2 regions of the Phascolarctobacterium sp. Marseille-Q4147 genome follow, and region 1 is predicted to be linked to the other one. Evidence: riboswitches for the same ligand, from Rfam matches in the RefSeq annotation. Region 1 holds a riboswitch; the other holds the start of a gene.
What was found. A riboswitch is a leader RNA that binds a small molecule or an ion and turns the genes downstream of it on or off. The one in region 1 is predicted to bind glycine.
Positions count from the first base shown of each region.

Region 1 (3,421 bases):
GTTACGCCCAAAAGCTATGATAGATTTATTGCTCAACAGAATAAAAAATGGCAGGTTATTGATGCCGATAAAAGTTGGATTGTGCTGAGAATGAAAAAGGGGTGAGCTGAGCTATTATTGTCTATATAACCGATAAGTGCCTGTGACGTGATGTTGCAGGCGCTTTTGATAATTTTTTGATAAATTAAAGTGTATTTAAGCTTAAAATATTATGCTATAATAAGAAAATGATAACTGAATTGGAGGGGGAAGCATGCACAATAAAAATTCCGCTATGGCGTTTATCGTGCTGCTTGGTGTTGTCAGCTTGTTCAGCGATATGACACATGAAGCGGCGACAAGTATTAAGGGAGCGTATTTATTAATTTTAGGAGCAAGTGCTTCTACCATCGGTTTTATCTCCGGCATAGGCGAGCTTTTAGGCTATGGCCTGCGTTATCTTTTTGGCCGCTTAGTTGATAAAACGCACAACTATTGGGGCTTTATGATTTTAGGCTATGCTGTAGACGTTTTTGCGGTGCCGGCATTGGCGCTTGTGCATCGTGACGGCTGGATAGCCGCCTGTGTACTGCTCGTTGTTGAGCGCATCGGTAAGGCGATAAAAAAGCCTGCGAAGAATACTATTCTTTCCTTTGCGGCTTCACAGGAGGGTGTAGGTAAAAGCTTTGCTATTCAGGAAGCCCTGGATCAGCTTGGTGCTTTTATCGGTCCTCTGCTGCTTTATGTAATAATGCTTTATAAAAATGGTGATGAATACGAGGTATATAATGCAGCCTTTGCTTTTCTGACGTTGCCGGCAGTCTGTACAATTGCTTTTTTACTGTTTGCTAAAAGCCGTTTCCCGAATCCGGAAGCCTTTGAGCCGGAAGCTAAGGAGAACAAAAAGAATAGCTTTGTAGGCAGGAAAAGCTTTTATTTGTATCTTGCAGGTATCATCTGTTTTGCTTTCGGATTTGTAGATTTTCCGCTGGTGACTATGCATTTGGCAAAAAATAAGCTTTTTGATGACAGTATTTTGCCGTTGCTTTATTCCGGTGCGATGCTTGTGGATGCGGTGGCAGCGCTTTTCTTTGGCTGGCTGTTTGACAAAATGCGCACGAAGGCATTGGTTATTTCTACTGCGATTTCCGCGTTCTTTGCTGTGTTTGCTTTTGGCGCGACTTCGCCTGCTATGATTATGCTGGGTATTGCTTTGTGGGGTGTAGGCATGGGCGCTCAGGAATCAATTATGAAGGCAGCGGTTGCCACCATGACGAGCAAGGAGCATCGTGCCAGCAGCTACGGTGCGTTCGAATTTTTCTTTGGCTTAGCGTGGTTTTTGGGCAGCTGGCTGTTGGGAGCTGTTTATGATTATTCATTGAATACCTTCATAATTGTTTCTGTAGCTGTACAGCTTATTGCTTTACCCTGTTATCTTTTAAGTGAGCGCAGCTTTGCAAGTGAAAATTGCCAATAATTTGCTTCAAACGTTACAGTAGCTTATGTATTCGTGTATACATAAAAAATTATTGAAAAAAGACTTGCGTTCTTTAAAAAGTGTGTTATAATAGCGTACATAAGTAAATAACGAGTGGATGATGTATATGGGAGAAGGCACTGCCTACCGAAGGAGCAAAACTCTCAGGTGCTTAATTTTAAGCAGGAACCGTATGCTGACACAACTCTGGAGAGTCCCTTAAATGGGCGCCGAAGGTGCAAAGATGTCTTCTGAAATTCAGAAACGTCCTTATCTCTCAGGCCAGTGGACAGAGCAAAGCTTATGTGATGGCGCTATTGCCTATCATATGTCATTGACTTTTACCGGAGTATTTTTTGTATACTCCGGTTTTTTATTTGCTTATAAATAATTAATGGGAATTTAAAGGGAGATGTTTGAATCATGTTGGAAATTTTGAATGAAATTGATGCGTTTGTCTGGGGACCGCCGCTTCTGGTACTTTTGGTTGGTACCGGTATTCTGCTGACCTTCCGTTTGAAGCTGCTGCAGGTTTTCAAGCTGCCTCAGGCTTTGGGCCTGATCTTCAGTGCCAAGAACGATGGCAGCGGTGATGTAAACAGCTTTAAAGCATTGTGTACCGCACTGGCTGCAACTGTCGGTACCGGTAACATCGTTGGTGTTGCAACCGCAATTAAAGCCGGTGGCCCGGGCGCATTGTTCTGGATGTGGATGGCAGCCTTCTTCGGTATGGCAACCAAATATTCCGAATGTCTGCTGGCTGTAAAATATCGTACCGTAGATGCTAACGGCAATATTTCCGGTGGCCCGATGTACTACATTGAAAATGGCTTGGGTAAAAAATACAAACCTTTGGCTGTTATGTTTGCCGTATTCGGTGTTCTGTGCGCATACTTTGGCATCGGTACCTTTGCTCAGGTAAACTCCATTGTTGAAATTACCCAGATTTCTGCAGGTATTCCTGTTGTTTACACCGGTATTGCTCTGACTGTTGTTGTTGCTGCTGTAACCATCGGCGGTTTGAAATCCATCGCAACTGTTGCTGCAAAGGTAGTTCCTGCTATGGCTCTGCTGTACTTCCTGACTACTGTCGGTATCATGATTGTTTTTGCAGACCAGGTTCCTGCTGCAATCGCAACTGTACTGAATTCTGCTTTCACTCCGACTGCTGCTCAAGGCGGTTTCCTTGGTGCAACCGTTATGCTGGCAATGCGCAGTGGTGTTGCCCGCGGGGTATTCTCCAACGAATCCGGCTTAGGTTCTGCTCCTATCGTAGCTGCTGCTGCTAAAACCAAATGGGCTGCAGAGCAAGGCTTGGTTTCTATGACCGGTACTTTTATTGATACTATCATCATTTGTACTCTGACCGGCTTGTCCTTAGTTGTCAGTGGTGTATGGTGCGGACCTTTAAACGGTGCTGCAATGACTGAATCTGCCTTCACCATGGCGTTCCCTGCATTTGGCAGCATTCTGCTGTTGGTTGGCCTGGTACTCTTTGCTTTCACCACTATCCTTGGCTGGAACTACTACGGTGAACGTTGTGTAGAATATCTGATGGGCGTAAAGGCAATTCTGCCGTACCGCATTATTTTCATCTGTCTGATTGCCTGCGGTCCTTTCCTGAAGCTGGAAGAGATTTGGGTTTTGGCGGATATCGTTAACGGCCTGATGGCTATTCCTAACTTAATTGCTTTGATTGCTTTGTCCGGCGTAGTTGTTGCCGAAACCAAGGCTTATCAGAAGCATCTGGCTGAAGAAAAGAATAAATAAGTAAGCCTAGTATTTCATCTTTATATAGCAAAGCGGCGTTGTGCGACTCTCCCCAGAGTTCCCACAGCGCCGTTTTGTTATAAAAAAATCAATAAACATACTTTAGTTTACAGTTTTGCATGTATGCGTGTATACATTGCTGTAAGCTCTTGAATTTTGTTTAATATGTGTTATAATCAGATACATAAGTAAATA
Region 1 is NZ_CP072874.1:303,081-306,501, reverse strand. Features, by position in the region: gene KAH19_RS01320 (glycosyltransferase family 39 protein) at 1-105, shown strand, start outside; gene KAH19_RS01315 (MFS transporter) at 254-1,456, shown strand; glycine riboswitch at 1,654-1,759, shown strand; gene KAH19_RS01310 (sodium:alanine symporter family protein) at 1,880-3,226, shown strand.

Region 2 (3,421 bases), 900 kb from region 1:
TTCTTTGTTTTCTTCATTTGCAACTTTCATGATAGCAATACCGAAGAATACTGCAACAATAAGGGTTTGAAGAATGTTGCCTTTAGTGAAGGTAACGAAAATGTTAGTAGTAAACATATCAGTAAAGAATTTTGCCATAGTTATGCTAGTGGCTGCAGCAACTTTTTTCGATGCAAGACCGGTAAAGTTAGCAATTTCGCCGGGACGGATAATTTCCGTGACTGTAAGACCAATGACAGTTGCTACAAGTGTTGTCAGCACATAGTAAGCTATAATGTGACCAGCAATTCTTCCTAAAGAACTTAAATTCTTCTGAGAAGTGATACCGGTGATGATAGTAAAAAATACCATTGGAACTACAATCATCTTTACGCAGTTAAGCCAGATGGTACCGATGAAGGCTACTTGCTTCATTATATCACCACAAATAAGTCCGGCTAAGGAGCCGATAATCATGGCAACAAAAATCTGAGTCGTCAAACTAATTTTCTTTCCACCAATAGTCATGATGCGTCCTCCTTATAAGCTTTTATCAAGCTCCAAAATAATATTTGCAGCAGCTTTGGCATCTTCTGCCGTAATACCTTTGTAATATACTAAACGCACGCAGGTTTTGAGCACTGTTTTGATTAAAAGGCCCTTTTCTTTTGCCATTTCGCAGAATCTTGAGGGCGATACTGAAGCTCCTGCCAAATCCAAAACCAGAATGTTGGATTGCACTTCTTTTTGCAAGGAAATATGCTGTAATTTGCCTTGTAATAAAGAGGCTGTTAAACGTGCATTCTCAATATCCTCAATCATGCGGCTGATGTTATGCTTGAAGGCATAAATACCGGGTGCAGCAAAAACACCGCCTTGGCGCCATCCGCCACCCAAAATCTTACGAATTTCTCTACCTTCATCAACTTTGGCTTTAGTAGAGCACATAAGAGCACCAACAGGAGCGCCGATACCTTTAGAAATGCAAACCATTACAGAGTCTACGTATTGGCAGATTTCTTTTGCGTTTACGCCTAGGGATGCAGTAGCATGGAAAAGTCTTGCTCCATCCATATGAATTTTGGCTCCATATTTATCTGCCACAGCACGGAGCTTTGCCATCTCCTCTACGGGAATTACATAACCGCCTGAAAAATTATGAGTGTTTTCTATGCAGATTAGTTTTGCTCCGCTTTCCTTCAAAAGGTTATCAATGGCATCAATATCAGGAGTGTTATTAGCATTAAATGGATATTTTATGGGCTCCATACGACAAAACTGATCGGAGAAAAGGAACTTTTCGGTTAACAACATATGCTGCTGTTCGTGTACCAGTACTTTTTCGCCAGCTTTGGCCCATAAGAGAGCACCTACAGTATTAGCGAAAGTTCCGGTAGGACAAAGCAAGGCTGCTTCTTTACCAGTAGTTGCCGCTACCAGATCCTCTAATTCATTGATAGTCTTATCTTCACCACGATTATTTTTGTCAGTACGTCCATCATCTCCGAGCGGAGCTGTTAAAATTGCTTCTAGCATTGCTCGGTCAGGCATTGTAAGGGTATCACTTCTTAAATCAATCATGTATTCACTCTCCTTAAAAAATATAAAAACCTCTAGTTTTTACTCTAGAGGTTATAGTCTGGTAATAGCTATAATGCTCTGTCCTTTGGCCTGAGAGACTCAAGAATTACTTCTTTTCCACCTTCGGCGCCCATAAGGGACTCTCCAGAGTTGTGCAAAGCTTTCTACTGAAATATTGAGAAATGGTGCTTTGCACTGCATATCAATCACTATATATAATATATCTTATAATCAGTGACTTGACCAATACTAAAAACTATGTTTTAATATACAAAAAAAGCTATATTATTTTTGCCGGAAATAGCTTGTTAACAGTGTTTTTCGATGGTATAGCAGAAGTAGAAATTAAGTTGTAATTATTTGTGTATTTATTATTCATGGTATTGGCGAGGCAATTATGGAAAGAGTTATGGAATATATTTTGGCTATTGCAAAATTCAAAAGCGTATCCAAGGCAGCAGAAAATTTATTTATCAGCCAGCCTGCCTTAAGTGCAATAGTAAAAAAAGAAGAAAAACGACTGGGTGTTGAACTTTTTGATAGGCAATACAAGCCTCTGCAGCTTACAAATGCAGGAACTATATATGTTAATGCAGCTAAGAAGATAAAAGATATTGAAGAAAAAATGCTTTACGACTTAAATTGTAAAGAGCAGAATGGTGTTAGAAAAATAACAATAGCAAGCTATGCTTTTTTGTTTACGCATTTTCTTGCGAATTTTGTTGAGAAATTTAAATCACAGCTTTCACGTGACATAGAGATAGAGCTCATTGAGAAGCGTACTGAGGAAGCGCTTCCAGGAATACAGAAAGGCATTTACGATTTTGCCATTACGACTCATCAGAGGCGCGTTAAAGGCTGTTCTAGTGTACCTTTATTAAAGGAAAAGGTAATTATTGCCGTACCTAAAAGCTATGCGATTAATAGTTACATAAAAAAATACGCTTTAAGTTATCAGGATGTAGTTGCCGGAGCTGCAAACAGTGATAAGTATAGCAGCGTTTCCATCAGTTATTTTGCTGATTATCCTTTTATTTTACATGTAAAAACTAAAGAAATGTATCGTAGGGCTCGCAAAATATTCCGCAATAGCGGCATTAATCCTAAAGTTGTTTCATATATGGAGGATTTTCTGTTAATGTATTTCGTTGCGAATTCCGGTCAGGGGATTATTTTTATGCGAGAGGCTATGATACAATATATGGAGCCATCAGATAAGCTGGTATTCTATAAAGTAAATGATCCGGCAACAGTATATAATGTTAATGTGTATTACAGGAAAGAAAGTGAAAATAAAAAAGAAATAAGAGCATTTATAGATAGCTGTAATTCTTATTGGAATGCTAATTATAGTGAGGAGAGCTTAACATGAATATAACAGTATATCTTTCCTCGTCGACAGGCAATCATTCTAACAAAAAGTCCCTGGCCTTACCTTATGTAAAGTCAGGGATTTATATTATCTGCAGCCAGATTTGTTTTTATATAAAAAAGATTGAACCAACAGGCCCAAGTGATGCGACTTACAATGCCGCACTTATGCCTAAGGGTTCAAATCTTGTTTATCGTATTTAGTTATAAGGATGACAGTTCGGACATCCGCTGCATCACTCCGGAGTACGAGCATCAACGGTTGATGCCAATCGACACTCTTCCAACAATTAAATTATATCATGTGATTTAAAGCTTGTAAATAAAACTAATGTTAGCGGATTAAAAAATATGATAGAAAAAACTTTTATCGAGGATGAAATAGCGGAAAGACAGGCTAACGGTGAAAGCTACGACGATTTGGAAGAGCGGCGTAATGATGTGCAGGACGAAATAGAAAATATCAAGGATGAGGGCTGAGGCTTTCGGC
Region 2 is NZ_CP072874.1:1,792,469-1,795,889, forward strand. Features, by position in the region: gene KAH19_RS08340 (dicarboxylate/amino acid:cation symporter) at 1-507, opposite strand, end outside; gene KAH19_RS08345 (low specificity L-threonine aldolase) at 520-1,560, opposite strand; glycine riboswitch at 1,629-1,718, opposite strand; gene KAH19_RS08350 (LysR family transcriptional regulator) at 1,958-2,932, shown strand; gene KAH19_RS08355 (hypothetical protein) at 2,929-3,135, shown strand; gene KAH19_RS10990 (hypothetical protein) at 3,283-3,411, shown strand.
Region 2: another riboswitch for glycine. It lies ahead of KAH19_RS08345 (low specificity L-threonine aldolase); the one in region 1 lies ahead of KAH19_RS01310 (sodium:alanine symporter family protein).